3 regions of the Mangrovibacter sp. MFB070 genome follow, and region 1 is predicted to be linked to each of the others. Evidence: predicted binding sites of a transcription regulator. Region 1 holds the regulator's gene; each other region holds the start of a gene.

Region 1 (10,353 bases):
GTGGCACTGTAACCCCCGGCCATTACGGTATCCACAAAGCCCATTGCTGTTTGGGCGATTTGCGCAAGAATAACCGGAATAGCCAGTGCTAATAACTGACGCGCTTCTGTTAGATACTTCTGCACGAGTACACCTATATCTTTTTGTTCCAGGAAAGAATTAAATGCCGCCTCACCTGGCAGCAGGGGGATAAGACTGAGGAAATCGCCAGACTATTGTAGCGGGAGTTTACTATTACGCCAGTGAAAAAAAATAGTGCCGTTAATGGTTAGCTGGCATGCACCAGGGCCACCTGTTATTGTGCTTCTTATTTTGTAAAATTCAGGCGGGGTGAAACCGCTGCGGGAGAGAATATGTTTACGGGTATTGTGCAGGGAACAGCCACCGTAGTGGCTATCGATGAAAAAGAAAACTTTCGTACACATGTTGTGGAACTGCCAGACTCAATGCTACCGGGCCTGGAAGAAGGGGCTTCAGTCGCACATAACGGTTGTTGCCTGACAGTAACAGGAATAGACGCCAATCGCGTCAGTTTTGATTTAATGAAAGAGACACTGCGTATCACCAATCTTGGTGACGTTACACCAGGCTCGCTGGTCAATGTTGAGCGTGCGGCAAAATTCAGCGATGAAATTGGTGGCCACTTAATGTCTGGCCATATTATGACTACTGCTGAGGTGGCGAAAATTATCACCTCTGAAAATAACCGCCAGATTTGGTTTAAAATTCAGGATGCCTCCCTGATGAAGTACATCCTGCATAAAGGTTACATCGGTATCGATGGCATCAGCCTGACAGTAGGCGAAGTTACTGCCACCCGTTTTTGCGTACATTTAATTCCGGAAACATTGCACCGTACTACGCTGGGTACGCGTAAACTGGGGCAACGGGTTAATATTGAAATCGACCCGCAAACGCAGGCGATTGTTGATACTGTGGAGCGCGTATTGGCAAGCCGGGACGCAAGTGCTGCCAGCCTGAGCCAGGTTTTGGCCGAAAAGCAGGACTGAGTCAGGTATCCCGGCTCACGTTTTAACGCGTTGGTTGAGCCGGGTATAAGCGAATACTCCGCGTTCAAATTAAAAAACCACCTGCTGGTGGTTTTTTAACATATCGGGCATTTATTCAGCGCGGAACACGCAGGCCATTTTCAATGCCGCGGCTGAAGACAACCTGCCACAATTGAATATCTCGTGCACGAAACGCACCTGCACAGGCGTTCAGGTAATAGGTGAACATCCGTTTAAACCGATCCGAATAGTTATCGGCTATTTCGGGCCAGTATTCCTGGAAGCGCTGGTACCAGGCCATCAGTGTTTTATCGTAATCTGAACCAAAATTATGCCAGTCTTCCATAACAAAATAAGGTTCACTGGCCTGAGCGATATGCTTCACTGAAGGCAGACAACCATTGGGGAAAATGTATTTATCTATCCATGGGTCGACATTGTTGTCTGTTCTGTTGGATCCAATAGTATGCAGCAGGAAGATCCCTTCAGGCTTAAGACACCGGTTAGCTACAGCAAAGTAGGTGGCATAATTTTTAGGCCCGACATGCTCAAACATACCTACAGAAACAATACGATCAAATTGCATCGTCAGGTCACGGTAGTCTTGCAGCAATATTGTGACATCCAGCCCTTCACAACGCGCCTGTGCCAGTTTTTGCTGCTCAGCAGAAATTGTTACACCGTACACCGACACACCGTAATTTTTCGCTGCAAATGCTGCAAGCCCACCCCAGCCACAACCTATATCCAGCAAGGTCATTCCCGGCTTGAGCTGCAGTTTTTCACAGATCATTCTCAGTTTATCCTGCTGTGCAGTTTCCAGGTCAGTGGCTTTTTTCCAGTAGCCACAGGAATACTGCATAAAAGGATCGAGCATTCGGGTGAAGAGGTCATTACCCAGGTCGTAATGCTCTTTACCAACAATCCAGGCACGTTTACGGTTTTGCAGATTAAACAGACGAGCGGACAGAACACGCAAAGTATCTTTAAAATGATGGGGTACCTGGTTTTCCAGACCATTTCTGAGGACTTTGGTGAAAAACAGATCAAGACGGTCGCAATCCCACCAGCCGTCCATATAACTTTCACCCAGCCCCAAAGAACCTTGCTGCAGTATGCGTTTAAAGAAATCAGGATTTTTGACCTGGATGTCCGCAGGACTATTACCATTTATCGCGACACCCGCACGTGACAGCAACTCACTGACAATGCGGAACCATTCATTATCTTTTATCGCGGCTTCTTCTATACACGATGAACTCATAGTTTCTCCATCACCTGACTGTGAGCAGACACTAAAAAAGCGTAGTCGCTAATTTGACATTGTGAATTGTCTCACAGCAAAAACATAAGCCCGGAACCGGACACGGTATAAAAGCAGGTGGTCGCCTGACGACAGGCCATCTGAAAGCGGGAGTCAGAGCCCCCGAAAAATGATTGCAGGCCCGGTATCCCGAGCCTCATATCAGTATATGCCGCGTAAAAATGTGATTCAATAGAAAATTGTTAGCAAGCTAATTACAAAAAAATGACATTATCGCTAACGTGAGGACCCGGCGGGATGAGGGTTTTTGGCAATGGCGATTGCCTGTAACTGGTAACCTACCCAAACCAGAACCAGTGTGCTTAACATAATGCTGGTGGTGGCTATCAGGGGTGTGGATACCATCATGGAAACCAGCAGGCTTGCCAGGAAACACAAGCCTAACTGAAGGGCGTTTTGTAATGCAGCGGCCCGCCCGGCAGCCTGGGAAAACGGCTGCAGAGCCTGTGCAACGACAATAGGGTAAATTGCACCATTTGCCAGCGCCATCAGGCAGAAGGGTGCCAGCAGGCTGGTCAAAGAAGGGGATGTGGTCAGCGAGACACCAAAAACAGCGGACACACTCACAGCAAATATCCCCAACAACCAGGGTAGCATTTGCTGCCCTTGCCACTTTTTCAGTGCACTACGGCAACCAAAACCGCCCAGCAAAAAAGCCAGAGTTTGTGGTACGTAACTCAGTCCAATTGCTTCAGGCTCATAACCCATTTGGTGAAGAATAAAGGGGGAACCCGTGAGCCAGGCGAAAAAGCTGGCTGAGCAGGCTGCATAAATAATGACATTCCCACAATACCCTTTATGGCGCAGCAAAGAGGAATAAAGGGTGGGTTGAGAATGCGCTGTACGTTGTGGGCGTTGTGCACTGGTGTAATGCCAGAGGGGTAAAATCAGCAAAAGTGTGATGAGCAGCAGGCAGGCGAATATCGCCTGCCAGTCAAAATGGCGCAGTACCCAGCTACCGGCAAGAGGAGCCAGTGCCGGGGAAAGCGCAACCAGAGGCATGATAGTGGCAAAAACACGATTCGCCTGCTGCCCGGAGAAACGGTCAGTAACCAGCGCCTGCCAACTTACTGTTGCGCAACACACCCCAACCGCCTGAATAAACCGCAATACCAGAAATGCGGTTGGCGAAGTGACGAAAAAAATCCCGGCACAACTCAGTGCAAAAATCACCAGCCCGCTTAACAGAACAGGGCGGCGGCCAAAATGGTCAGAAAGCGGGCCCCAAATTAATTGAGCCAGAGCAAAACCGGCGAGAAACACACTCAAACTGGCGCTGATGGCCGACGGGGGAGCCCCCAGTGAAACCTGAATGGCACTAAATGCAGGCAGGTACATATCGGTTGCTAAAAAGCCCAGCATGCTAAGTCCGGCAAGCCAGGTAATAAAGAGGCGAGAGGCGCTCATGGTCAATCCTGATATAACAAAATTCGTGGCGTGAGTGTAAAAAGTGCATCCGCCGTTGTGAAACGCTAAAATTTGGATGTTCCTTTCAAAAATTTTGCAGGCAGGTTATGTGGTCAGAATATGCGCTTGAAGTGGTGGATGCCGTGGCTCGTAATGGCAGTTTTACTGGTGCGGCACAGGAGTTGCACCGTGTCCCTTCGGCAATCAGTTATACGGTGCGGCAACTGGAATCCTGGCTGTCGGTCGAGCTGTTTGAACGCCGCCATAAAGATGTAGAACTGACCCCCGCCGGGCGCTGTTTTTTGCAGGAGGGCCGCAGTGTTATCAAAAAAATGCATGAAACGCGCCTGCAGTGCCAGCAAATAGCGAATGGCTGGCGTGGTTCACTGGCGATTGCGGTTGACACCATCGTTCGCCCGGCAAGAACCCGTCAGTTGGTACAAGATTTTTATCACCATTTCCAGGATGTGGAATTGCATGTGCGGCCGGAAGTGTTCAATGGTGTGTGGGATGCACTGGCTGATGGCCGGGTAGAACTGGCAATTGGCGCGACCCAGGCTGTGCCTGTTGGTGGGCGTTACGGCTTTCGTGATATGGGTAGCCTGGCATGGTGCTGTGTGGTTGCGGCATCGCATCCGCTTGCGCAGATAAACGGTGCAATTGGTGATGACATACTTCGCCAGTGGCCGTCTCTGGTTCTGGAAGATACATCGCGTGAACTACCGAAAAGGATAACCTGGCAACTCAGTAATCAGCGCCGGATAGTGGTACCAGACTGGCAGTGTGGTTTCGCCTGCCTGAGTGACAGCATCGGTATCGGCATGGTTCCGGCACATATGGCGCAGCCGTTTATTGACCGCGGGGAATGGGTCAGCGTGCAACTTGAAAACCCTTACCCGGACTCGGCTTGTTGCCTGACATGGCGGCAAAGTGATGCCTCACCGGCTTTACAGTGGGTACTGGATTACCTGGGCGACAGCAGCACACTGAACAGTGAGTGGTTGCGGGAGCCAGGCCAGCTCCCGCAAGGTGATTAACGGCGATAATCTCTGAACGGGCCATCGGCCACTGAACGGCGTTCAATCAGGCGGGGATGAACCTCAATTGTCTGAGACTCCTCGCGCTTATTGATAATTCTGTCGAGCAGCATATTAAATGCCGTTTCGCCGAGAGAATCTTTGGGCTGGTGAACGGTGGTCAGTGCCGGGGTAAAGTAACGCGCGTTGCGCACGTTATCGTACCCAATAATCGAGATATCCTGTGGCACACGCAGCCCCATTTCGTCTGCCGCGCAAATAGCACCCATCGCCATAATATCTCCGCCACAAAACACAGCTGTAGGCCGCTGCGGGCAGGTAAGAATTTGCTGCATGGCGTTGTAGCCGGATTCAGGTTCGAAATCGCCGTGAACAATCCATGACTCAGGGACATTGATACCGGCTTCGTTCATTGCTTTCATGAAGCCGGAAAGCCGCCCTGAACCTGTGTTACGTTCCAGTTGGCCTGATATCACGCCAATTTCCCGGTGCCCGCGTTCGACCAAATACCGGCCAGCCATGTAACCGCCTTCGAAGGCGTTATCAATGACCGAGTCGGTAAAATCTGCCCGTGCTTCACCCCAGTCCATAACCACCATCGGAATGTGGCGGTACTCTTCCAGCATAGAAAGCAGTTCCTGGGGGTATTCTGAACACATAACTAACAGGCCATCGACACGCTTTTGCGCCATCATGGACAGGTAGGCACGCTGCTTTTCAAAGTTATTGTGCGCATTGCCGAGAATCAGAGTGTAGCCTTTGGCGAAACAGCTGTTCTCCACCGCTTCAATAATCTCAGCGAAATAGGGAGCTTCACTGCTGGTAGAAAGCAGGCCAATTGATTTTGTGTGGTTCACCTTCAGGCTGCGGGCTACCGCGCTGGGTGAATAATGCAGCTCTTTGATTGCTGCCCACACCGCATTACGGGTGTCTTCCGCAACAAAACGCGTTTTGTTAATAACGTGTGATACGGTTGTAGTGGAAACGTTTGCGCGTTTCGCGACGTCTTTTATAGTTGCCATTCGATGTCACTCCAGACCATATCCTAAACTCCTGAAAACTAATTGGTTAAACGTTTGCCTGGGCTTACCCCTGTAAGCAACGAATTGGGTTGCCAGCATGCCGGGATTGCGACATTAAACGAAAAGGAGGGGATAGTGGCCGGTACGTAATAAGTCAGCGTGCGATTTTGTCTTATATTGAGTAAAAGTGGAAGTGCTAAAGCACATATCAAACTAAATCTTTAAGGATTTTACGGCCAAACTGTGTAAAAATGATCTACACCCACTTTTTACAGGGAATAAGGAATTAATCATGCCAACTGAATTGAGATATTCACTGACTACGACTGTTATTACCTTAGGTCTGATTGTTGCAACGGCGCTGATTGCCATCCTGCATTAAGGCCTGTACTGCTTCACGCAGTTAGCATCGCTCAGGTGATGGCGTTGTTAGTTTTGGTGCCTGTCTAAGGGCCTGCTAATACACTGTCGCCTGGCTGTTGTCCTTTCTCCCTTCCTGCTATTTTCTTTACTGCCACACTGATTCTTTACCATTTAGCAAAACTCTATTATCACTATTGCCACTTTTCAAAGTGAAGTGTGACTGACATCATGTTTTCATCTTTTTTGTCTTTGCCCGCGCTTTTTTGCGCAGGCTAAAAATTGAGGTAGTGATGAAAGTCAATTTGCCATTACTTGCCCTGGCGATAGGGGCCTTTGGGATTGGTACCACTGAGTTTTCACCTATGGGGCTGTTGCCGGTTATTGCTGAAGGGGTTCATGTGTCGATTCCCGCTGCCGGCATGCTGATTAGCGCCTATGCCGTTGGGGTAATGGTTGGGGCTCCACTGATGACCTTGTTGTTATCTCGTTATTCACGGCGAAACGCCCTGGTTTTTCTGATGAGTATTTTTACTTTGGGTAATGTGCTTTCTGCTGTGGCTCCGGATTATGGCATGTTGATGTTTGCCCGTGTGATAACCAGCCTGAACCATGGAGCATTTTTTGGACTTGGGGCTGTGGTGGCTGCCAGTGTCGTCCCCGCGAATAAGCAGGCCAGCGCTGTTGCAACAATGTTTATGGGGCTGACAATTGCCAATATTGGTGGGGTGCCCGCGGCAACCTGGCTTGGGCAGTATATTGGCTGGCGTATGGCTTTCCTGGGGATCGGTGCGCTGGGGCTGGTAGCTATGTTCAGTTTGTTTATGACTATTCCGGCAAGTATCAAAGGCCACAGGCCGGATGTGGCGAAGGAGTTGAAGGTTCTTGCCCGGCCGCAGGTACTGGCGGCACTGCTTACAACGGTATTGGGTGCCGGTGCGATGTTCACGCTGTACACCTATATTGCCCCGGTACTGGAAACCATTACAGGCGCAACACCTGGGTTTGTCACTGCCATGCTGGTGCTGGTCGGTGTTGGTTTTTCTATTGGGAACTACTGGGGCGGGCGGTTAGCGGATAAATCGGTTACTGGCACGCTGGTTGGTTTCCTGGTGCTGCTGATTGCCAGTATGGCACTGGTGCCGCTGGTGGGTAAAAGCCATGCCGGAGCCGCATTGATGATGATCGTTTGGGGGGCGGCAACCTTTGGCGTCGTTCCGCCTTTACAGATGCGAGTAATGCGTGTTGCCAGTGAAGCGCCGGGTCTTGCCTCATCAGTTAATATTGGTGCTTTTAACCTGGGGAATGCGCTGGGGGCAGCAGCTGGTGGTGGGGTAATAACTGCGGGCCTGGGTTACAGTACTGTACCCGTTATGGGGGCTATAGTTGCCGCAACAGGGTTGCTACTGGTATTGATTAACCGCCAGGCGGATAACCGTGTTTGTGAAACAACTGACTGAAGTCATTCTTTTCCCCGCCCCAAAAAAAGCGAAGCACAGGCTTCGCTTTTTACTGTTAGTACGATTACGCAGCGAGGTTCTTCGCAACAAACTCCCAGTTTACCAGAGCCCAGAAGTGCTCCAGGTAGTTAGGGCGAGAATTACGGTAGTCAATGTAATAGGCGTGTTCCCACACATCAACAGTCAGTAATGGTGTCGCGCCTGCAGTCAGCGGAGTGCCGGCATTAGAAGTGGAAACGATAGCCAGGCTGCCATCTGCTTGTTTAACCAGCCAGGTCCAGCCAGAACCAAAGTTCTTAGCTGCGGCATCGTTAAATTTCGCTTTAAAGTCAGCAAAGCTACCGAAAGCAGCATTGATGGCATCAGCGATTGCACCAGTCGGTTCGCCACCGGCGTTAGGTGCCAGGCAGTTCCAGTAGAATGTGTGGTTCCAAACCTGTGCTGCGTTATTGAACACACCACCTTCAGAAGAGCAGATGATCTCTTCAAGGGATTTGCCCTCAAAAGGGGTACCTTTAACCAGGTTGTTCAGGTTGGTCACGTAAGTTTGATGATGTTTACCGTAATGGTATTCCAGTGTTTCCACAGAAATGTGCGGTTCAAGCGCATCTTTTGCATACGGTAATGCAGGTAATTCAAATGACATTGCTTCACTCCTTGTTATTGTGTACTTAACAAAAATAACACATTTTATAAGGTTTTATATTACCAATATAAAACTAGAATAAAAAGAAAGCATTGCCTGCCAAAACAAGGGCAGGCAAGGTTTTATCGCAGGGTTTTTGGTGTCATTACCCGGCGTGCACCTACATAGTGGCGCTGCCAGTAATCTTCACTCAGGGAGGTTATCTGGATGTCCTGCCCGCTACGCGGAGACTGAATAAATTTCCCACCACCAATGTACACACCTACGTGGTCTGCAGTACCCCGGCCTTCAGTACGGAAGAACACTAAATCACCACTTTGTAGTTCCCCGCGGTCAACAGGGGCGGCGTCTCTCAGGTGATACATTTCATTGGCAGTACGCGGAATATGGAATTTAACTAAATCTTTGTAGGCGTAATAGACCAAACCGCTGCAGTCAAACCCGGTGCGTGGGGAACTTCCCCCCCAATGGTAGGGTTTGCCAATCTGATTCATTAAGGTGGATATTGCCGCAGTTTTAGCGCGTAACACTTTTTTATGTGCGGCAGTTGCTAACGGACGTGTTGTTTTTACCTTCACACAATGTTTTTTATGGCCTTTGCGTGCCCGTGAACATTGCTCTGTCCACACCGTTTCCATTTGAACTTCATTGCGCACCAGGTGAGAAGACTTGCCTTGATGAACAGTGGCTCTGGTATGATTTTTAGCGGTGCGCGTAGTGTGTTTAGTGGTTTTTGTAACTGTTTTTTTTGCAGAAGCCGAAACACTGTGGGTTTTGCGGCTGGTGGATTTGGTGCTGTGGGTACTGGTTTTTTTGCTGCTGTGTTTGGGAATAACGTTGCTGTGTTGCGCCTTCTGCAAAGCTGAATGGCGGGTATGTTCCGACGCCTGAGTTAAAGGCGTCCAGGGCAAGGTTATTAGCAGTGCACAGAACGAAATAGAGAGTTTGCTTATCCGCGCCACTCGTCTGAGTCCCCTGAAAAAGCAGGCCGCATTGCCTGCCAGAAAATGATTAAACCAAAGGATTCTAATATAGATAAAACGATAATGTTAATAATCTTTTTATATTGCCTTACGGTTTTGTGTTCATACGCGAAAAAAATAACCAATATGACGTTTATCTGACCAGTGTTTGACCTGGCGCAGGGTATTCTCTGTTTGAGAAAACTGTTATCCTTAAGGCATGTTTAACGGTTTCGGTATTGCCGGCCAGGTGAAACCGCAGGCCAGAGTCTTGTGGCCTGTTTACTGTGACCAGCAATGCCTTTCTGCCGCTTTGAGGAAGTAAGATAATGAGCTCTACAATTGAAAAGATTCAGCGCCAGATAGCTGAAAACCCAATCCTGCTTTATATGAAAGGCTCCCCTAAATTACCGAGTTGCGGTTTTTCTGCACAGGCGGTACAGGCGTTATCTGCTTGTGGTGAGCGCTTTGCTTATGTCGATATTTTGCAAAACCCGGATATCCGTGCCGAGTTACCGAAATATGCTAACTGGCCGACTTTCCCGCAATTGTGGGTAGAAGGTGAACTGGTTGGCGGTTGTGATATCGTGATTGAAATGTACCAGCGTGGTGAGTTGCAGTCGCTGATTAAAGAAGCTGCAGAACGCCACCGCGAAGACAGCCAGAGCGAGTAATTTATTACCCGCAAATAAAAAGGCGCCAATACGGCGCCTTTTTATTGCCCGTAGCCTGAAAAAATGTAGCCTGGGCCCGTAGAACGTTATACCTGCTCGCTCTCTGCGGTATCCTGCGGCAGTGCCACAGGCCAGCCACCAAGGCGTTTCCAGCGGTTAACAATTTCACAAAACAGTAGTGCAGTCTGTTCAGTATCATATAAGGCGGAATGCGCCTGAGCGTTATCAAACGCGATACCTGCAGTCTGGCAGGCTTTAGCCAGCACTGTCTGGCCCAGCGCCAGACCGCTGAGTGCGGCGGTATCAAAAGTACCAAATGGGTGAAACGGGTTGCGTTTGAGTGAGCTACGCTCCGCCGCCGCCATTAAAAAACTGTGATCAAAATTAGCATTGTGCGCCACGATAATAGCCCGCGAGCACCCGTGATCCTTGATTCCCTTACGCACCATTT
Region 2 (10,353 bases), 240 kb from region 1:
GCAGATACTGCCTTATGTACTGCAAAGCGGCATTCTGATTCTGTTTGCGGTGTTGTTCTGCTGGGTATCAGCTGGTTTCTGGACCGCGCTGATGGGCTTTTTACAACTGCTTATTGGGCGGGATAAATACAGTATTTCTGCTTCGACAGTGGGTGACGAACCAATTAACCCTGAGCACCGTACTGCGCTTATCATGCCTATCTGCAATGAAGATGTTAACCGGGTATTTGCCGGGTTGCGGGCTACCTGGGAGTCGGTAAAAGCAACGGGGCAACACGCGCATTTTGATGTTTATATCCTGAGCGACAGTTACAACCCGGATATTTGCGTCGCTGAGCAGAAAGCCTGGATGGATTTACTCGCCGAAGTTGGTGGGGAAGGGCAGATTTTTTACCGCCGCCGCCGCCGCCGGGTGAAACGCAAAAGTGGCAACATTGATGACTTTTGCCGTCGTTGGGGCAGCCAGTACAGTTATATGGTAGTACTGGATGCTGACTCCGTGATGACGGGCGACTGCCTGACTGGCCTGGTGCGCTTAATGGAAGCAAACCCGAACGCAGGGATCATTCAGTCTGCGCCGCGCGCGTCTGGCATGGATACGTTGTATGCTCGTTGCCAGCAGTTTGCGACTCGCGTCTACGGGCCGTTGTTTACCGCTGGTTTGCACTTCTGGCAGTTGGGGGAATCCCACTACTGGGGGCACAACGCCATTATACGTGTCAAACCCTTCATTGAGCACTGTGCGCTGGCACCGCTGCCGGGTGAAGGCTCGTTTGCCGGCTCTATTCTCTCGCACGATTTTGTTGAAGCAGCATTAATGCGCCGTGCAGGGTGGGGTGTATGGATAGCCTACGATTTACCCGGTTCCTATGAAGAGTTACCGCCTAACCTGCTGGATGAACTGAAACGTGACCGCCGGTGGTGCCACGGTAACCTGATGAACTTCCGTTTGTTCCTGGTTAAAGGTATGCACCCGGTGCACCGCGCTGTGTTCCTGACGGGGGTGATGTCTTACCTGTCTGCACCGTTGTGGTTTATGTTCCTGGCGTTGTCCACCGCTTTGCAGGTGGTACATGCCCTTACGGAACCGCAGTACTTCCTGCAGCCAAGGCAATTATTCCCGGTGTGGCCGCAGTGGCGCCCGGAACTGGCTATTGCCTTGTTTGCCTCAACGATGGTGCTCTTGTTCCTGCCTAAGCTTCTGAGTGTATTGCTGATTTGGTGTAAAGGATCCAAAGAGTTTGGCGGGGCGTTTCGTCTGTTGATCTCGCTGATTCTGGAAGTGCTGTTCTCAGTGCTTTTGGCACCGGTACGCATGTTGTTCCATACCGTGTTTGTGGTCAGTGCCTTTTTGGGCTGGGAAGTGGTGTGGAATTCTCCTCAGCGTGATGATGACTCCACGCCATGGGGTGAAGCCTTCATGCGCCATGGTTCGCAGTTGTTGCTGGGCCTGGTTTGGGCAATTGGCATGGCATGGCTGGATCTGCGTTTCCTGTTCTGGCTGGCACCTATTGTATTCTCGCTGATCCTCTCGCCATTTGTTTCGGTAGTTTCCAGCCGGGCAACCAATGGGTTGCGGACTAAGCGCTGGAAGCTCTTCCTGATTCCGGAAGAGTATTCGCCGCCACAAGTGCTGGTGGATACGGAAGCGTATTTGAAACGTAACCGTGAGCGTGAGTTGCTCAATGGGTTTATGCTGGCGGTCTTTCATCCGACATATAACGCGTTGGCTACGGCAATGGCAACAGCTCGTCATGGTAAGAGCCATGTGCTGGAAATCGCGCGTGACCGGCACGTTGAGCAGGCGCTCAATGAAACGCCGGATAAACTCAACCGTGACCGCCGCCTGGTGCTGCTCAGTGACCCGGTGACAATGGCAAGAATGCATTACCGTGTCTGGACTGCGCCGGAAAAATATTCTTCCTGGGTAAATGCCTGGAATAATATCTCCGGGGGCTCGCAAATAAGCAAAGCTCAGTAATGTCTATACAGCCGGCCTTCGGGCCGGTTGTTTGTTACTGGGAGATGAGAAAAATAGCAGCCATGAATTTTTCACTATGATTAAGCAAACGGCTTCATTTTAAAGGCGGTAAATTTGCGAACGACGGGCATTCTTGTCATGGCACTATTATTAAGTGGTTGTGGCAGCATAATCAGCCGGACTGTTCCCGGGCAGGGGCATGGTAACCAGTATTATCCCGGTGTGCAGTGGGATGTGAGAGATTCAGCCTGGCGCTACCTGACGGTAATTGATTTACCCTTTTCACTGATTGCCGATACGCTGCTGTTACCGGTTGACGTACATCACGGGCCTTACGAATAATTTCCCCCGCCAGGCTCAGGCATCAGGCGGGGAGCAGTGTTATTCCTGTTCGTCCCATTCATCTGCGGCTTCGCTGCCTTCTTCGTCATCCAGTGGCGGTTCATACTGGAATTCACCTTCATCCCATTCGTGCAGCGTGTTTTCTTCCACCCATTCCATGCGCAACTCTGCTTCATCAAAATCACCATTGAAAACAGACTGGGCAGCCGGGCCGTACAGCACGGGAATATAATCACCCTGTTCATCGGCTTCATTTTCGTCATCGAAAAAACAGGCAACCCACATCTCCTCGCCATCCTGCAGAATGTATTTTTGAATATTGAGCTGCTGAATATCGACATCATCCTCATCAAGGTCGGGATGACTGGCAAAATACTCTTCACGGGCTGCATCAAGTGCTTCTTCAAGCGTGGAGTAGTAGTTCAGTTCGCTGCCGGTCATACATAAACTCCTGTAACAATGTTGTCGGGGGGTATCAGGAATTTATAGACAGCACTCTGGTGAGCGTCAACCATATTACAGTGGGAAATAACAAGAAAACCTCTCTGCAGCAGACAGAGAGGTGGGAACTCAGTAACGGGAAGGCACCCCTTCCGGGCGGGTTTTAAAACGGCGATGCAGCCACATGTACTGGTCCGGTGCAAGTAAAATACATTTCTCAACCACCTTATTCATCCAGCTGGCTGTTTCTTCGGCTGAGCCAAGGGGAATATCCAGTTCAGGCTCCAGCACCAGTAATTCATAACCTGTGCCATTCGGTTTACGGCGAGGAACAAAGGGCACAATACAGGCTTTAGACATCCGCGCCAGCATCCAGGTACCAGAGGTGGTTGCGGCCTGCTCAACTGCGAAAAACGGAACAAACACACTGCTGCGCGGGCCATAATCATGATCCGGCGCATACCAGACAATTTCACCACTTTTGAGTGCTTTTACCATGCCTTTAAAGTCTTTACGATCCAGCATGGCTTTATTGGAACGGACCCGCCCCCAGGTTTGCAACCAGTCAATCAGCGGGTTGTCATTGGGGCGATAGACGCCGATACCCGGTGTCTGCATCCCGAAAATACGCGCACCCAGTTCCAGTGTCAGAAAATGTACTCCGATCAGCAAAATCCCCCGTTTTTCAGCCAGTAATTGTTTAACTGCTTCAACCCCTGACACATCGAACCAGCGGGCGACACGCCAGTCAGGCCAGAACCAGGCCATTCCGGTTTCCATTAACCCCATACCGACCGATTCAAAGTTTTTTACCACCAGTTCCTGGCGCTCTGCATCACTCTTGTGTGGAAAACACAGCTGCAGATTACGTTGTGCAATGCGCACCCGGTCTTTCATTACATGCATTGCCATGCGGCCCATGAAACACCCAAGGCGATAGATGAGTGGGTAGGGAAGCAGCACCAGCAACCAGAGCAGGCCAATCCCAAGCCAGGTTAGCCAGTATTTGGGGTGAAGAAGTGAACGGTTGAATTGGGGTAAATGTGTCATGCAGCTCCCATCAGAAATTACTGATCTCCATAAGTCGTATTGTGGCATCATTTGAATAATGCCCAAAATATCTCAGTACAGAACGGTGCTTTTAGCACCAGTTATTCTCTCTGTGCATAATTATAGCCGTGAAATGTAGCGTATTTTGTATGGATGTTATTTAGCGTAGATTGCTATATCATGCCGGGCTATTTTCTTCAGGAGCAGAGTGAACACCATGCCAGTGTTACATAACCGCGTTTCCAATGAGGAACTGAAAGCCCGCATGCTGGCGGAAACAGAACCTCGCAAAACCATATCTTTCTATAAATACTTCACAATTGAAGACCCGAATACCACTCGTGATGCCCTGTACCTGGCATTCAGCCAGCTTGCGGTGTTTGGGCGCGTCTACCTGGCTCCTGAAGGAATCAACGCACAAATTAGTGTGCCGGAGGGCAATGTTGAAGCTTTCCGTGAGCAGTTGTACCGTTTTCACCCGGCTCTTGACGGTCTGCGCCTGAATATTGCGCTGGATGACGACGGGCGCTCTTTCTGGGTCCTGCGCATGAAGGTGCGAGACCGTATCGTGGCGGATGGCATTGACGACCCGGCGTTTGACCCCAGTGATGTGGGTGATTACCTGAAAGCTGAACAAGTCAACCAGATGCTTGATGACCCGGATACCGTGTTCATTGATATGCGTAATCACTATGAATATGAAGTGGGGCATTTCGAGGGCGCACTGGAGATACCCGCAGACACATTCCGTGAGCAGTTGCCCAAAGCGGCAGAAATGATGGCGCCTTACAAAGATAAAAATATTGTCATGTACTGCACCGGTGGGATCCGCTGTGAAAAAGCCAGTGCGTGGATGAAGTACCAGGGCTTCACCCGGGTTTCTCATGTGGAAGGCGGCATTATTGAATATGTTCGTAAGGCGAGAGAGCAGGGGCTGCCGGTACGGTTTATTGGCAAGAACTTTGTGTTTGATGCCCGCATGGGGGAGCGAATCTCACCTGATGTTATTGCTCACTGCCACCAGTGCGGGGCACCTTGCGACAGCCACACCAACTGCAAAAATGAAGGGTGCCATTTATTGTTTATTCAGTGCCCGGCCTGTGCGGAGCAATATGACGGGTGTTGTAGTGAACAGTGCCAGCAGGAGCACCAGTTGCCTGAAGCCGAGCAGCGCCAGCGCCGCGCCGGGCGCGAAAATGCAGCCCGTATTTTTAATAAATCCCGCCAGCGCCTGAAGCTTACGCTGAACAGCCCGGAAGATGAGTAATTTGTTCCGGCACGCCTCTGTACAGGTGTGCCGGGCCAACAGATTGACAGGTTATTTCTCGCCGCTTCCAAATCTGTTCAGGCGAAAAGGGCTTAAATCAAATGTGCAGCTTTTCCCCTGAGCAAACAGGCTGGCTATTTCGCCTAACACTGGCGCAAATTTGAAGCCATGGCCGCTTAGCCCGGTAACAACCATGACATCGCGGTTTTCTGGCAGGGTATCAATGATAAAGTCTTCATCGGGGGAATTGTCGTAAGTACATGATGCGCCATACAGGCAGCCACCAATGCCTGGCAGGAACTGGCGCAAAAATGCAAAGCACTCCGAGCCGTCGCCCGTTTCACTGCCAAAGGGTGTGCGCTCTTCGGGGGTACTGATGGGCTGCCCGCCGTTATGCTTACCGATTTTTAGTGCGTTATCGCTGGCAGGGAAACCATAAAACTGGTTACCGTCGGGCAGTTCGCCGGTAAAAGCAGGAAAACCGTTATCAGCACTGTAGCGCCCGTCGGCCTGGAACCAGCCAAATACTTTGCGTACCGGGCTGACTGGCAGAGATGGAATCAACCGGGTTACCCAGGTTCCGGCACTGACCAGCAGGCGGCCTGCAGTAAAGCTGCCATCAGCGGTATCCACCTGAATACTGCTATCCTGGTAATGTATTGCACTAACTGCACAGTTAAACAGTTGCGCGCATCCCGCTTCTCTTGCGAGCTTCACCCATGTTGCTACCGCGTTTTCACTTTTGAGTACACCTGCATTGGGCTCAAACAGGGCTTCGTAGTCACCAGGAATGCGCAGAGCAGGCCAGCGTTCGGCTATATCCGATGCCGTCATACTCTCTAACGGAATGGACCAGCGTTGTGCACTGTGGCGCATGTTAGCTAAAAATTCGGAGCCTTCAGGGCCGACATTGATAACCCCGGTACGCTGAAACAGGGGAAGTTCAGTGTGTTGTTGCAGCGCATCCCACAAGGCTTGAGCACGCAAGACCAGCGGGACATATTTCTCTCCTTCACCATACGCGTGGCGAATAAGCCGGGTGTCTCCATGGTGGCTGCCCTGTTCATGAGGTGGGATGGCACTGTCGATCATTAGCACCGATAAACCTGCCAGCCGGGCATAACAACCTGCAGCCGAGCCAACAGAGCCGCTGCCAACAACGATGAAATCGTAGTGGGTCACAAATAGTCTCCAAAATTAATACCCCTGATAAAAACAGGTGATAATGGCAGAGTGGATATATAGCAGGGTAATTAACAATCGCGTGACAAACAACCCGGGAAATATGAAAAAGGCATCACACTGGATGCCTTTTGTTTACAGTTAACAACCGATTAATGCTTACGGTAATCGTTTTCCTGGTAATCATTGGATTCAATTTTTGCAATACCGGCTTCGAGAATGGAAATAAATTGCCGGGCGACGTCTGTCGTTAGCCACAAGGTCTGACCAACTTCAGTTTCTTCTGGATCTTGATGATTTGCCGTCAGATAGTGTAAGCGCAGCATTAGCGCATCGTAACTGTCTACGGTACTGATATCCCACCCTACGAGGGGATGAGTCTGGATCACATCGTTATTTTTTTCCATCATAACCCCCTTATACGTAACTACGGCGACGACGTTCGAGGTTTAATGCATGTTTATATGTGAAGCAAGGGTAAGTATACCAATAAATAAATTTTGATGGGAGTGATTAACTGAGAACTAAACTTTTTTTACAATAATTTAGTGTTGTAGCACAATTAATCGTCATTTATCTCGGAGAAACCTGATTCCTGCCGATAATAGCTCAGATAAAGACGAAAAAAGCCGGACGGCGTGCCCGGCAAAAATACCAAAATGGAAATTGGACAGGGTTATTCGCCGCAGAACCAGTCGTCTGCGCTTTCCCAGGTTTCTTGTAAAATTTCGCTGATACGATCTTTATCTTCTTTGGCACCACCAAAGACAGAGAGCTGATTGGCTCCGGCATAACGTACAGATACATTCCCTGGTTGTTCAGGAAACTGCGCTGCAATTCGACGGGATAATTCATTGGTCAGTGCTTCGATAGCACCGGGTGGCAGTGGCGAGCTTTTCGCCAGAGTAATTTCAATACGCATAACAAACCCCCCTGTGAAATATACTGTGTATTTATACAGTAATATCATGAGGGGGGCAAGTTAATTAATCAGGGTTTAATACTCCAGTTAAGAACTTCCCCGGCAAGGAACGGTACCAGCGTATCGTTTTCCAGTGAAATTTCTTCCGGCATCACTTCTTCACGGCGCACCAGTGTCAGAGTGTCTTCGTTTACTGGCAGCCCATAAAAACGCGGGCCGTTGAATGAACAAAATGCTTCGAAGTGTTGCATAGCATTCATTTCTTCGAACACTGTTGCGTAAATAGCCAGCGCAGAAGGTGCATTAAAGCAACCGGCACAGCCGCAGCTGGCTTCTTTACGGTGTTTGCCATGTGGCGCTGAGTCTGTGCCTAAAAACACCCGGTCACAGCCGCTGGCAACTAACTCACGCAGTGCGGCCTGGTGCACATTACGCTTGAGAATTGGCAGGCAATAGAAATGTGGGCGAACACCACCAACCAACATGTGGTTACGGTTGAACATCAGGTGTTGTGGCGTAATGGTGGCCGCCAGTAATGAATTACCTTCGCGCACATACTGGGCGGCTTCTTTCGTGGTGATATGTTCAAAAACCACGCGCAATGCCGGGAAACGTTGGCGCAACGGTTCCATTACCGTTTCAATAAAACGGGCTTCTCTGTCGAAAATATCGATATCGGCGTGGGTAACCTCACCATGCACCAGCAGCGGCATACCGATCTTTTCCATGCGGGCCAGCACCGGATTAATGGCATCAATACTGCTGACACCATGGCTTGAATTGGTGGTGGCATTGGCAGGATACAGTTTTGCCGCCGTGAATACGCCCTGAACAAAACCTTTCTCCAGTTCGTCGGGATCCAGGCTGTCAGTCAGGTAGCAGGTCATCAGTGGTTCAAACTGATGGTCGTCGGGAACGGCATCGAGAATACGCTGGCGGTAGGCTATCGCCGCTTCTACCGTGGTCACCGGTGGCACCAGGTTTGGCATAACAATCGCACGGCGGTAGACAGCGCTGGTATAAGGCACAACAGCGCGTAGCATGTCGCCATCACGTAAGTGGAGGTGCCAGTCATCTGGGCGGCGGATAGTTAATACCTGGGGTGTAGTCATGAAGTGCTCCGGCGTTGGAAAAGTCAGACACGTGTTCGTGGGCTTCAGCCGGGCACAAAGGATAAGCGGAAACGTTTACGTTTGCACCTTTTTCTGCACAAATTTATTTGCCCGCCAGTTGGGCGGGCAGAAGAGCTGCATTACAGCAGGGGAATGACAATTTCACCCGGCTTCACTTCAATACCTTTGGCGTATTTTTTCGCCAGCTTTTCGCCGTTACTGCGATCGTCCTTCAGGACATACGCCGGATTTTTTTCGAACCAGGCGCGAAGTGAATCATTCAAATAAGGGTTAAGGGTTTGCAATACCGTTTGCATTTTTTGCGGCTGTACATCGGTATCGGTGACTTCAAGGTCTTTCAGGTAAATGGCACCTTGTTCTGCATTAAACGAAGGCGTTGCTTTCAGCGTTAGTTTCATTAACGCTTGTTGGTTGCCAAAAATGGATGTCAGTTTGATATCGGCATCACCGGTGAGCTTCACTTTACCTGGCTCCTCGCGGCCAATTTGCGTTTGCAGGTTAGACAACACAATGTGTGCGTCAGCAACACCAGGTAAACCGATGGTTTTGTTGTACTGGTCATGCTTCACCAGAGCCTGGTTAATTTCCTGCTCAGTGATGGTGTACTGTGTCAGTTGGTTGCAGGCAACCAGTAAACTTGCGCAAAGCGCCACCATACCTAAGAACACTTTATTCATCTATATCCTCGACTTTCTTCATAAGCCAGTTTGCTGACATAACCAGCATCAAGTATTTTTCTCTGGCAGGCCAGAAGAATAACCTGAAATGTATTACCAGGTCTTGCCCCGCACTTTACTGACAAGCGGTACAACAAATGTTACGGGTTGGGGGCAATTCCCTGTTGACGGGATGCTACCTGGCTGAATTGCCACCATAACCCGGCAAATGTGGCGATACCGATAAAGGCCAGAACCAGCCAGGGCAACGTTGGAAGATTGAGTGCTTTGCCTGTATCCAGCAGCCAGCCGCCCCCGGCATAACCCAGTGCGCCGCCAAAAGCCAGCCCCAACCGGCTGAACCCCATATAACTACCACGGGCCCGTGGGTCGGCCAGTGATGCACCTAAGGTTTCCCTTGCGGGTTCTGCAATAATTGAACCGAGATAAAACAGGCAGATAAGGAGTAGCAGTTGGTGCAAATTCGTGACCAGCCCGACGGGCAACAGGCTAAGGCTCATGATCAGCAAGCCAGCCATCAGGCGCTGCTCAAGGCGAAAACGTTTCTCAGACCAGCGGGCGATGGGGTACAACAGTGTCAGTGACAGGCAGGCTTCAATGGCGTACATCCATTTTACTGCCGCAGGTGTACCCGCAATATCATTGACCATCACTGGCAGCATCAGCATCACCTGGACGCCCAACATGTAGTAGCCGGTAAGTGTCAGAACGTATGCTACAAAACGGTGGTCCTTCATGACACGCTGCATGCCAGCACGCAACGGAGTCCGGGTGGTGGAAAGCTTGTAACGGGGCAGCAAAAACGCATTACACCCCGCGCACAGAATAAAGAGTACGGCGCCGGTCCAGCATACCAGGCGAAAATCATACTGCAGTAACCAGCTTCCCAGCATGGCACCGATAACTGCACCTGCGCTGTCCTGCATCATCAGAATAGAGAAAAAACGCCCCCGTTGTGCCGGGCGAATCAGTTTTACCACCAGCGCCGAGCGTGGCGGGTCGAATAGTGTCCCCCCCAGGCCTGACAGCAGGCAGGATACCCACAAAACCCAGGGGTCGTGAGCAACAGCCATGGCGGCAAAACCGCCCGCACGCATCAGCATGCCAGTTACAATCATCGGCCTGGCCCCAAAACGGTCCGCAAAAGCGCCGCCAAAGATCCCCAGGCCTTGCTGAATTAGCTGGCGCAGGCCCAGACCAATGCCAACCAATAAGGCAGCCCAGCCAAGCCGGTCAACAAAATGAATAGAGATAAGTGGAAAAACGACAAAGAAGCCAAGTACTACCAGCATATTGTCGAGAAGAAGGAATGCTTTACCCAGGTTCCTTGCCTGCCTGACGCGCGCCATTTCCCCTCC
Region 3 (10,353 bases), on a different contig from region 1:
CCGCAGGCGACACAGGATGAAGCCCGTAGTGCTCTTGGTCTTGATGGCCCGGGTATTACACAACGCATCCGTACATGGCTCGGATAAAACTGTCTTTTACTGCTCTCCTTTCCTCTCCTGCTATGCTTAAAGCAAACTTTTTCTCATTGCAGGAGAGGAGTCATGGAATATACCACGCTGGGTAAAACCCACCTTCGCATTTCCCGTTTGTGTCTTGGTTGCATGACATTTGGTGAGCCAGAGCGTGGGCGACACGCCTGGACCTTGCCGGAAGAAAGTAGCCGCGACCTGATTCAGTACGCCCTTGGCCGGGGGATTAACTTTTTCGACACTGCCAACAGCTACTCCGATGGCAGTAGTGAAGAAATCGTTGGCCGGGCATTGCGTGACTTTGCTCGCCGGGAAGATGTCGTCGTCGCCACCAAAGTCTATTTCCCTGTAGGCGATTTAACCGAAGGCCTGTCACGCAAGCAAATTATGCGCTCCATTGATGACAGCCTGAAACGCCTTGGAATGGAGTATGTAGACCTGTTGCAAATCCACCGCTGGGACTACAACACACCACTGGAAGAAACCCTTGAAGCACTGCACGATGTCGTTCAGTCCGGTAAAGCGCGCTTTATTGGCGCATCATCCATGCATGCCTGGCAATTTGCTAAAGCACTGTTCACCCAGCGCCAGCACGGCTGGAACGAGTTTGTTACCATGCAGGACCAGTACAACCTGATTCAGCGTGAAGAAGAGCGGGATATGCTGCCATTGTGCTACGACCAGGGCGTTGCCGTTATACCATGGAGCCCACTGGCTCGCGGGCGTTTAACCCGCCCGTGGGGAGAAAATACAGCCCGTTCAGTGTCTGATGAATTCGGTAAAAGTCTGTATCAGTCCAGTGAAGCAAATGACGAACAAATTGCCCAGAGAGTGGCCGCAATCGCCCGCGACAAAGAAGCCAGCCGTGCCCAGGTGGCCCTGGCATGGTTGTTAAGTAAACGAGGGGTTGCCGCACCAATTATTGGCTCATCGCGCAAAGAGCAGCTTGAAGACTTACTGAATGCTGTAGATTTGAAACTCAGTGAAGAAGATATTGCCGAGCTGGAAACACCTTACCAGCCGCATCATGTAGTTGGCTTTCGTTAACTATCGGCACAACCTCACGTCCGCACAGAACAAGAGGATGTCACCCAATAAAAAACCAGGAAAATCAATTCATTGATTTTCGGCCACTCACTAAAAAGAAGGAAAAACCACGCTTTTTCCTTCTTTTTCATCAATATGAACCAGCCCCCGGTTACAGGGCTGGTTCAGAGCTCAACTCAGTAAACCAATGGGCCAGTAATGGCCACATAAATAGAGTGCAGCAGCAGCGATAACCCCGGCAACAATGTCATCAACCATAATGCCCATGCCGCCATGCACATTTTTGTCAAACCAGCGGATGGGCCAGGGTTTCCACATATCGAAAATACGGAATAGCACAAACCCCACAGCCACCCAGCGCCAGTCATTGGTGGGCAGTGCCATCAGGGTTATCCACATGCCGATGAATTCATCCCACACAATACTCCCGTGGTCATGAACCCCCATATCACGAGCCGTTACGTGGCACAAATAGACCCCAATACAGATCCCCAACATTAGCACCAGTACATACAGTTGCCAGGGCAGAAAGCTCAGCAAATACCAGAAAGGAATAGATGCCAGGGACCCCATCGTGCCTGGGACTATCGGGCTTAAGCCACTGCCAAAACCGGTCGCCAACAAATGCCAGGGGTTGGATAACCTAAGGCGACGTTTGGCCGCGGCTTTTTCAGACGGTTGCAAAGTGGTCATATCCGTGTAACTCCAGTTGTACCGGCTTTCCTTGTTGCATCAGCATCAGCCCGTCGCTGGCAACTGTCATTTGCCCTACACAAGTCCAGGGAATGCCTAAATGACCAATTGCCACGTCCAGCGCTCCACGGTTAACTTCCGGCACCGTAAAGCATAGCTCGTAATCTTCCCCTCCGGCCAGCGCCCACTCCTGCGCCTGCTCCATTGAAGTGCTGGCTTTGAGTGCGTCAGAAAGCGGCAGGTTATCCAGCTCCAGGCGGGCACCACAGCCACTGGCTTTCAGTATGTGACCCAGGTCAGAAATCAGTCCATCGGAAAGATCGATAGCACTGCTGGCCAGATCCCGTAACGCCTGGCCGTGAAGAATCCTCGGTTTAGGGCGCAGATGCCGGCTCACCAGCCAGTCAGCATGAGCCTTATCTTCCACCTGCAAACGTTTCTGAAGAATTGCCAGCCCGGCAGCGCTGTCGCCAGGTGTACCGGTCACGTAAATCCAGTCTCCCGGGCGTGCGCCACTGCGCTTCAACGCTCTGCCATGAGGAACAAAGCCATGAATACCCAGAGTCATCGCCAGAGGGCCTTTCGTGGTGTCCCCACCGATTAACTGCATATCATAGTAACTGAGTTGCTCGAACAGACTGTCACTGAAGGCAGCAAGCCAGCTCTCGTCTACATTTGGCAGGGTTAATGCCAGGGTAAGCCAGGCTGGGTCTGCCCCCATTGCCGCAAGGTCACTAATATTTACCGCCAGTGCTTTACAGGCAATATCGGCAGGCGCCATATCAGGAAGAAAATGAATACCACTCACCAGCGTATCAGTGCTGATCGCGAGGGTCTGGCGTTCAGGAACAACCAGTAAGGCACAGTCATCGCCAATACCTGTTTCCACATCCCGCCGCGAACTGCTGACACGATTGAAATAGCGGTCTATTAACGAAAATTCACCGCAAGCCATACAAAAAGCCTCAACAGATAAAAAAACAAAGGCCGGGAAACCCGGCCAATGACAACAATGCTGGTGCTGCCTTACAAGACAACACGCCATGTATCAAACTTATTTCCGGTGTGGGCGCACCTGAGGCGCTACTTTGTCGAGAACACCGTTAACAAACTTATGGCTATCTTCTGCACCAAACGTTTTAGCCAGTTCAATCGCTTCATTGATGGCCACTTTATATGGGACATCATCACGTTTAGACAGTTCAAACAACGCAATACGCAGTACCGCTTTTTCCACCTGCCCCAACTCTTCGAGCTGGCGAGATAATACAGGCTTCATAAGCTCGTCGAGATATGCGCTGTTATTCGCCACCCCGGCCAGCAGTTCACGGAAGTACATGACGTCGACATCTTTCACGTCCTGTTCCGCCAGGAACTGGTATTCAACATCTGCGATGTCGTTCTGGGACAACTGCCAGGAGTAAAGCGCCTGGACGGCACACTCACGGGCGCGGTGACGAGCAGCAGGTTTCACGGAATTCCCCTTACTAAAAAAATCAGGCCTTAATGGCTTTCAATACATTGATCATTTCGAGCGCGGTCAGGGCAGCTTCTGCACCTTTATTACCGGCTTTCGTACCAGCACGCTCAATTGCCTGCTCAATACTTTCGGTAGTCAGAACACCGAAGGCTACCGGAATTTCGCTATCCTGCGCGACATGAGACAAGCCAGTGCTTGCACCACCTGCAACATATTCAAAATGGGCAGTACCGCCACGGATAACAGTACCCAGAGCAACAACCGCGTCATAACGGCCGGTTTTCGCCAGTGCGCCAGCAGCCAGAGGCAGCTCATACGCACCCGGGACCCAAACCACGGTGATATTTTCATCTTTTACCTGACCAATACGTTTCAGGGCGTCGATGGCACCGTCCAGCAGGCTGTCGTTGATGAAGTTGTTAAAACGCGCGATTGTGATGGCGACGCGAGCGTCCGGGGTAGCAACGGTAGCTTCAATAATGTTCATACTCTTCCTTACGAGTTTTGTGTGGCCCCCGCAGGGGGGCGGATTTTATCATAATCTTTCAGGCACTGCTTACTTTTATGCGCCTTATGCACTGAATGCCATCTCTTTGCTGGCATTCTGGCAAAGCGCATATTCCTGACTCAGTGACTGGTATCAGGCACCAAATGCAGGCAGAGGTCTGGCCCAACCTGGCGAACCTGGCTGAAAACCAGCTGTGGCGCATCGGCCAGCATGGTCAGCCCCGGTAATGCGCACAGCCCACGAGCATCATTGCCCAGCAGTTTTGGCGCCATATAGACAATCAGCTCATCCACCAGGCCTGCCTGTAATAATGCGCCGGAGAGTTGTGCGCCGGCTTCCACCCACACACTATTAATTTGGCGCTGGCCCAGTTGCATCATCAAAGCGACTAAATCCAGATGCCCTTTATGTTCAGGTAACACTAACTGCTCCACCGCCTCCGGCCATGGTTGTGTATCCGCTGTTGTTCTGGCAAGCCAGGTTTGCCCTGGCTGGCTGATAAGCTGGTGAGCCGGAGTCACGCGGTTATGGCTGTCGATAATCACCCGAACAGGCTGGCGCAAAGCCGATTGAGGATAAATACGTTGTGTATCAGCGCCAAGTTCCTGCCAGCGAACAGTCAGCGCAGGGTCATCAGCCAGAACTGTCGCGCTGCTGGAAAGAATAGCGGCACTCTGCGCACGCAAACGCTGCACATCACGGCGTGATTGCGGTGAAGTAATCCACTGGCTTTCCCCGCTGGACATAGCTGTGCGCCCGTCCAGTGACGCCCCAAGTTTCACCTGTATCCAGGGGAAACCAGTACGCATACGTTTTAAAAAACCACGGTTAAGACCTTCAGCTTCGCTATTCATTAACCCATGGCTGACATCCACACCAGCCTGCTGTAAATGATACAACCCGCGCCCGGCGACTTGCGGGTTTGGGTCTTGCATAGCCGTAACAACCCGGCTGACACCTGCAGCGACCAGAGCTTCACAACAAGGTGGGGTTCGCCCGTAATGGCTGCATGGCTCAAGCGTAACATATGCTGTTGCGCCGCGAGCTTTATCCCCTGCCATACGCAAAGCGTGTACTTCGGCATGCGGTTCGCCTGCACGGTAGTGAAAACCTTCACCGACGATTTCACCATCTCGCACAATCACACAGCCAACATTAGGGTTAGGATGGGTGGTAAAACGACCACGGCGCGCCAGCTCTAACGCCCTGGCCATGTAGCCTTCATCGTGCATTATTTAATCCTGTAAGCGGGCAATCTCTTCGCCAAATTCGCGAATATCTTCAAAGCTGCGGTAGACAGAAGCAAAACGAATATAAGCGACTTTATCGAGCTTGCGTAACTGGTCCATCACCAGATTACCAATCATTTTACTTGGGACTTCACGCTCCCCTGTAGCCCGGAGTTGTGACTTAATATGATTCAGCGCCATTTCAATGTCGTCTGAGCTCACGGGCCGTTTTTCCAGCGCTTTTTGCATACCGCTGCGCAACTTATCTTCGTTGAAGGGCTCACGCACATTGTCACTTTTCACTACGCGCGGCATAACCAGCTCCGCCACCTCAAAGGTGGTGAAGCGTTCATTGCATACCAGACACTGCCGCCTACGCCGCACAGATGAGCCTTCACTCACCAAACGCGAGTCGATGACTTTCGTATCCACTGCAGAACAAAATGGGCAATGCATAAGGCTTCCTGATTGATTGTTGCAATAGTTGGATAGTTTACCCTGGAGTTTTCAGACGACAAACCCGGATGATTTGAGATAAAGGCGCTATGCCTTTCATTACGCGCCCGCTACCCTGAACATAACCTCGTTATTATGGATCATTTTCCTATGAAAACCTGTTACCAGTCAGGGCTATTTATCCTGGTCACCACATTGATGGTAAGTGGTTGCACACCTCAGGCCGAAGTCAGCAGTGTGCACCAGGACGTACAAACGTTAAGCCACGAAATGCGCACACTGCAAACAGAAACCCGGGATGTCGCCTGGCAGAACGCACTGAATGCCCGCTCAACTGAAGGCGCCTGGTTAATCCCGGGGGCAAACACACCAGCCCGGCTTACCAGCCAGTTGGGGTTATTAACCTTCACACTGTCCCGTGTTGGGCCAACAGGAAATGGTGTCACGGTTTATATTCATATTCACCGGGATGGTGATAAAGGTTTACCGGCATTTAACGGCAATCTGGTATGGGGAAAGCTCTCTGGCACACTTGAGCATTACCAGCAAGTGAATACCCACTCACTGCAATTTCAGGCACCTGCCGCGCTGTCAGCACCGGTTGACATTGATCTCGCCATTCACCTGCCAGACACCCAACTCAGCGATGTTGGCTTTATCCGTATTCATGGATTGTCACCGTCTGACACCAGCATGGATACGCCAGATACCACCCAATAGAGCACCACATATTCTCTTGCAGCCACTGGCGGATTGATACCGCTGGCTGCAACCTCCCCATTCGGCTACTGCTCACTCATGACAATAATGAGATTCACGTCACATTTTTAACGCAAACATTTAAGCTTATTGCAGGAATGCTTCAGCAAAAAGTATTTTGTATTGGACTGTAAAATTAAACCAGATAGAATTTCGTTGTTTTATTAGCACAAACGTGAACGCAATCGATTTCGCTTATGCAAGTTATATTAACTAAACATATATTTGTGAGGCAGAATAAGAATTGTGACGTGCTAAAAAACAAACATATCTGGCAATAGCAACTGCCTTCCCATGCATTTGCGACATCTAAAACAGTGGTCACTACATGAAAAAAACACTTTTAGCGGCAGGCGCAGCTGTCGCACTTTCTTACACTGTATCTGCACAGGCTGCAGACAACAGTGGTGAATACCTCTCAGACTGGTGGCATCAGAGTGTTAACGTGGTGGGCAGTTACCACACACGCTTTGGGCCACAACTCCGTAATGACACATACCTGGAATATGAAGCTTTTGCCAAAAAAGACTTCTTTGATTTCTATGGCTATGTGGATTTACCCCGCTTCTTTGGTGGCAACTCCACTTCTCAGGGTATCTGGAACCACGGCTCCCCGCTTTTTATGGAAATCGAACCACGCTTTTCCATCGATAAGCTAACCGGAACCGACCTGAGTTTTGGGCCGTTCAAAGAGTGGTATTTTGCCAATAACTACATCTACGATATGGGCCGGAATAAATCTGGTCGTCAGAGCACCTGGTATATGGGTTTAGGTACCGATATCGATACCGGCCTGCCAATGGGACTGTCTCTGAACATTTATGCCAAATACCAATGGCAGAACTACCTGGCAGCGAATGAGAACGAATGGGATGGTTATCGCTTCAAAGTGAAATACTTTGTTCCGATTACTGACCTGTGGGGCGGTAAGCTGACTTATATCGGTTTCACCAACTTTGACTGGGGTTCCGATTTAGGTGATGAACCTAACCGTACCAGCAACTCAATTGCTTCCAGCCACATTCTGGCACTGAACTATGACCACTGGCATTATTCTGTTGTTGCCCGTTATTTCCATAACGGCGGCCAATGGGATGATGGTGCAGGCTTGAACTTCGGTAAAGGTGATTTCAACGTGAAATCAACTGGCTGGGGCTATTACCTGGTTGTGGGTTATAACTTCTGATAACAGAATGTGATTCCCCCTCACCCTGTGCCTGCCAGGCGGGCATGGGGTGAGATTTTCCTCCTGAGCTTTAATTCGCATTTATTCTTCACTTCATTTCTTTTACCTGCTGTTCTGTTTACCACCAGACTGTGCCAAAGGATTTATTCCCCGTAGCCAGCACTCATCAAGCGTAAGCTGTTTGTTATTCCCCTTGCCAACCCTGGTGTAACAGGCAAAAAAAACCACGGTGTTTAACCACCGTGGTTTTTACCAGCCAACAACAAAGCAGGGTTAAGGCAGAATGCGCGGTTGATCCGCCCCTTCTTTCTCAACTTTCTGTTGCAGCATATGCTCACGACGCATGCCCAGTTTCAGAGCCAGCGCAGAAGCCACATAAATAGATGATGCCGTACCGATGGTGACACCAATCAACATGGTCAGCGAGAAGCCTTTCAGCACCGGGCCGCCAAAGAGATACAGCATCAAAATAACCATCAAAGTGGTACCGGACGTAATCAAAGTACGGTGCAGCGTCTGGGTCAGTGACACGTTAAAAATTTCGTAAGGTGTACCGCGGCGGATCTTGCGGAAGTTTTCACGAATACGGTCAGAAACCACGATGCTATCGTTCAGTGAATAACCGATAACCGACATCAACGAGGCCACAATAGTCAGGTCTATCTCAATGTGAAACAGAGACAGAACCCCCATGGTGATAACCACGTCGTGCGCCAGTGCCAGAACAACCCCGGCAGCCAGACGCCATTCAAAACGGAAACCCACGTAGATAAGGATACAGATAAGCGCAGCAAACAATGCCATACCGCCTTTCTGCGCCAAATCAGCACCTACGCTCGGGCCAACAAACTCAATACGTTTTACCGTTGCCTGTTGGTGAGTGGTTTCATTAATTACACTAACCACTTTATTACCCAGTTCCTGGCTGCCATTAGCGTTATGCACTGGCGGCATACGAACCATGATGTCGCGGCTGCTACCAAAGTTTTGCAATAACGGGTCAACAAAACCCGCTTTTTGCAGAGCAGAACGCATCAGATCCATATCTGCAGGTTTTTCGAGGTTAATTTCAATCACCGTACCACCGGTGAAATCCAGACCCCAGTTAAACCCACGAACCCCCATTACAACCAGGGAAATAACCAGCAGCAAACCAGAGATGCCGAAGGCCAGGTAATCCCAGCGCATAAAGTCCCAGACTTTACGGCCGTGGTTCAATTGTTCAACAGTATATTCCTGTGCCACAACGCACTCCTCAGATAGACAGCTTTTTGACGCGTTTGCCGCCATACAGCAGGTTCACGATGGCGCGGGTACCGACAATTGCGGTAAACATTGACGTTGCCACACCAATACCAGTGGTAATTGCAAAGCCCTTGATTGCCCCGGTGCCCACGGCGTACAGGATAATGACCTTGATAAGAGTGGTAATGTTCGCATCGAAAATCGAGCTGAACGCACCTTTGTAACCTTCATCAATGGACTGTTGTATTGTACGACCGTTACTCATTTCTTCTTTAATACGTTCGTTAATCAAAACGTTCGCATCGACGGCCACCGCAAGGGTTAACACGATCCCCGCAATACCAGGCATTGTCAGTGTCGCGCCAGGCAACAAAGACATAATCCCGACAACTAACACCAGGTTAGCCAGCAGAGCAGATGTCGCAATCAGGCCGAATTTCTTGTAGAAGAAAATCATAAAGATGATGGAAATAGCCAAACCAGCCAGGCACGCTTCCAGGCCCTGCTGGATGTTTTGCATCCCAAGGGTTGGCCCAATGGTTCTTTCTTCAACAATCTGGATTGGCGCAATCAACGCACCGGCACGCAACAGCAGTGAAAGCTGGCGAGCTTCTGTTGGGTTGCTTATCCCGGTAATACGGAAACTGTTACCCAAACGCGACTGAATATTCGCCACGTTGATAACTTCTTCCTGTTTCACCAGAATGGCGCGACCATTTGCATCTTTCTTACCACTGTCTTTGTATTCCACAAACAGCGTCGCCATTGGGCGGCCAATGTTATCTTTTGTGAAATTAGACATAATGCTCCCGCCCGCGCTATCCAGTGAAATATTCACCTGCGGTTGGTTGTATTCGTCCATGCTCGACGTGGAGTCAGTGATATGGTCACCGGTCAGAATCACGCGTTTGTACAGCACAATTGGCTGGCCTTCACGGGTATATTTCACTTCTGAATCACCCGGTATACGCCCGGCAGCCGCAGCAGCCTGATCCACACTGGTATTCACCAGACGGAATTCCAGCGTTGCTGTTGCACCCAGAATTTCTTTTGCACGCGCGGTATCCTGAATCCCGGGCAACTCAACCACAATGCGGTCTGAACCCTGGCGTTGAACCAGCGGCTCCGCAACACCCAGTTGGTTTACACGGTTACGCAGAATGTTGATGTTCTGCTGTACGGCGTACTCACGGGCTTCACGCAGACGGTCATCGCTCATTACTGCACGTAACCCGTTGTCACCCTGGCTGGAAATCACTAAGTCACGGTGGCGCGGTGTGAGGTAAGAAATGGCTTCATCGCGTGCGGATGAGTTAGGGAAGGTAATACTGAGCCCGTAGTTATCGGTTTTGCGTACACTGGAGTAAGGAATATTTTTGGTACGCAAATCACTACGCAGTGTATCAATATTCTGTTCCTGCAGTTTGCCCAGCGCAGTATCCATATCCACTTCCATCAGGAAGTGTACGCCACCACGTAAATCAAGACCGAGTTTCATCGGCTCTGCAGAAATGGCAGACAGCCAGCGCGGTGTGGCTGGCGCAAGGTTCAGCGCGACAACATATTGATCGCCTAATGCACTTACCAGTGCTTCCCTGGCGCGTAACTGGGTATCTGTTGAATCAAAGCGGGCAAGAATCGCTCCTTGTTCCAACGCCAC

Evidence for each region. Region 1 encodes PurR, which represses purine synthesis genes. Its sites were predicted from a motif close to CANGCAAACGTTTGCNTG; they were not measured.
Region 2: pyrC (dihydroorotase) is a predicted target of PurR. The motif match lies at 8,362-8,379, and genes of this name have one in related genera.
Region 3: DT73_RS23725 (nucleoside-specific channel-forming protein Tsx) is a predicted target of PurR. The motif match lies at 6,441-6,458, and genes of this name have one in related genera.

The regions. Positions count from the first base shown of each region.
Region 1 covers NZ_JJMI01000022.1:524,386-534,738, forward strand. Annotated here, with positions in the region: gene mdtK (MdtK family multidrug efflux MATE transporter) at 1-125, opposite strand, end outside; gene DT73_RS11730 (riboflavin synthase) at 354-1,010, shown strand; gene cfa (cyclopropane fatty acyl phospholipid synthase) at 1,126-2,274, opposite strand; gene punC (purine nucleoside transporter PunC) at 2,551-3,741, opposite strand; gene punR (DNA-binding transcriptional activator PunR) at 3,849-4,778, shown strand; gene purR (HTH-type transcriptional repressor PurR) at 4,775-5,800, opposite strand; gene DT73_RS27075 (YnhF family membrane protein) at 6,093-6,182, shown strand; gene DT73_RS11760 (MFS transporter) at 6,454-7,620, shown strand; gene sodB (superoxide dismutase [Fe]) at 7,685-8,266, opposite strand; gene DT73_RS11770 (C40 family peptidase) at 8,389-9,228, opposite strand; gene DT73_RS11775 (Grx4 family monothiol glutaredoxin) at 9,558-9,902, shown strand; gene rnt (ribonuclease T) at 9,989-10,353, opposite strand, start outside.
Region 2 covers NZ_JJMI01000022.1:279,447-289,799, forward strand. Annotated here, with positions in the region: gene mdoH (glucans biosynthesis glucosyltransferase MdoH) at 1-1,981, shown strand, start outside; gene DT73_RS10580 (YceK/YidQ family lipoprotein) at 2,096-2,323, shown strand; gene DT73_RS10585 (MysB family protein) at 2,363-2,764, opposite strand; gene DT73_RS10590 (Kdo(2)-lipid IV(A) acyltransferase) at 2,894-3,814, opposite strand; gene DT73_RS10595 (rhodanese-related sulfurtransferase) at 4,032-5,081, shown strand; gene solA (N-methyl-L-tryptophan oxidase) at 5,133-6,263, opposite strand; gene bssS (biofilm formation regulator BssS) at 6,416-6,670, opposite strand; gene dinI (DNA damage-inducible protein I) at 6,940-7,185, opposite strand; gene pyrC (dihydroorotase) at 7,254-8,297, opposite strand; gene DT73_RS10620 (lipoprotein) at 8,438-8,995, opposite strand; gene mdtH (multidrug efflux MFS transporter MdtH) at 9,136-10,344, opposite strand.
Region 3 covers NZ_JJMI01000053.1:122,964-133,316, forward strand. Annotated here, with positions in the region: gene dxs (1-deoxy-D-xylulose-5-phosphate synthase) at 1-87, shown strand, start outside; gene DT73_RS23685 (aldo/keto reductase) at 163-1,137, shown strand; gene pgpA (phosphatidylglycerophosphatase A) at 1,309-1,830, opposite strand; gene thiL (thiamine-phosphate kinase) at 1,808-2,785, opposite strand; gene nusB (transcription antitermination factor NusB) at 2,885-3,304, opposite strand; gene ribE (6,7-dimethyl-8-ribityllumazine synthase) at 3,327-3,797, opposite strand; gene ribD (bifunctional diaminohydroxyphosphoribosylaminopyrimidine deaminase/5-amino-6-(5-phosphoribosylamino)uracil reductase RibD) at 3,938-5,050, opposite strand; gene nrdR (transcriptional regulator NrdR) at 5,054-5,503, opposite strand; gene DT73_RS23720 (DUF3251 domain-containing protein) at 5,654-6,223, shown strand; gene DT73_RS23725 (nucleoside-specific channel-forming protein Tsx) at 6,591-7,448, shown strand; gene secF (protein translocase subunit SecF) at 7,722-8,693, opposite strand; gene secD (protein translocase subunit SecD) at 8,704-10,353, opposite strand, start outside.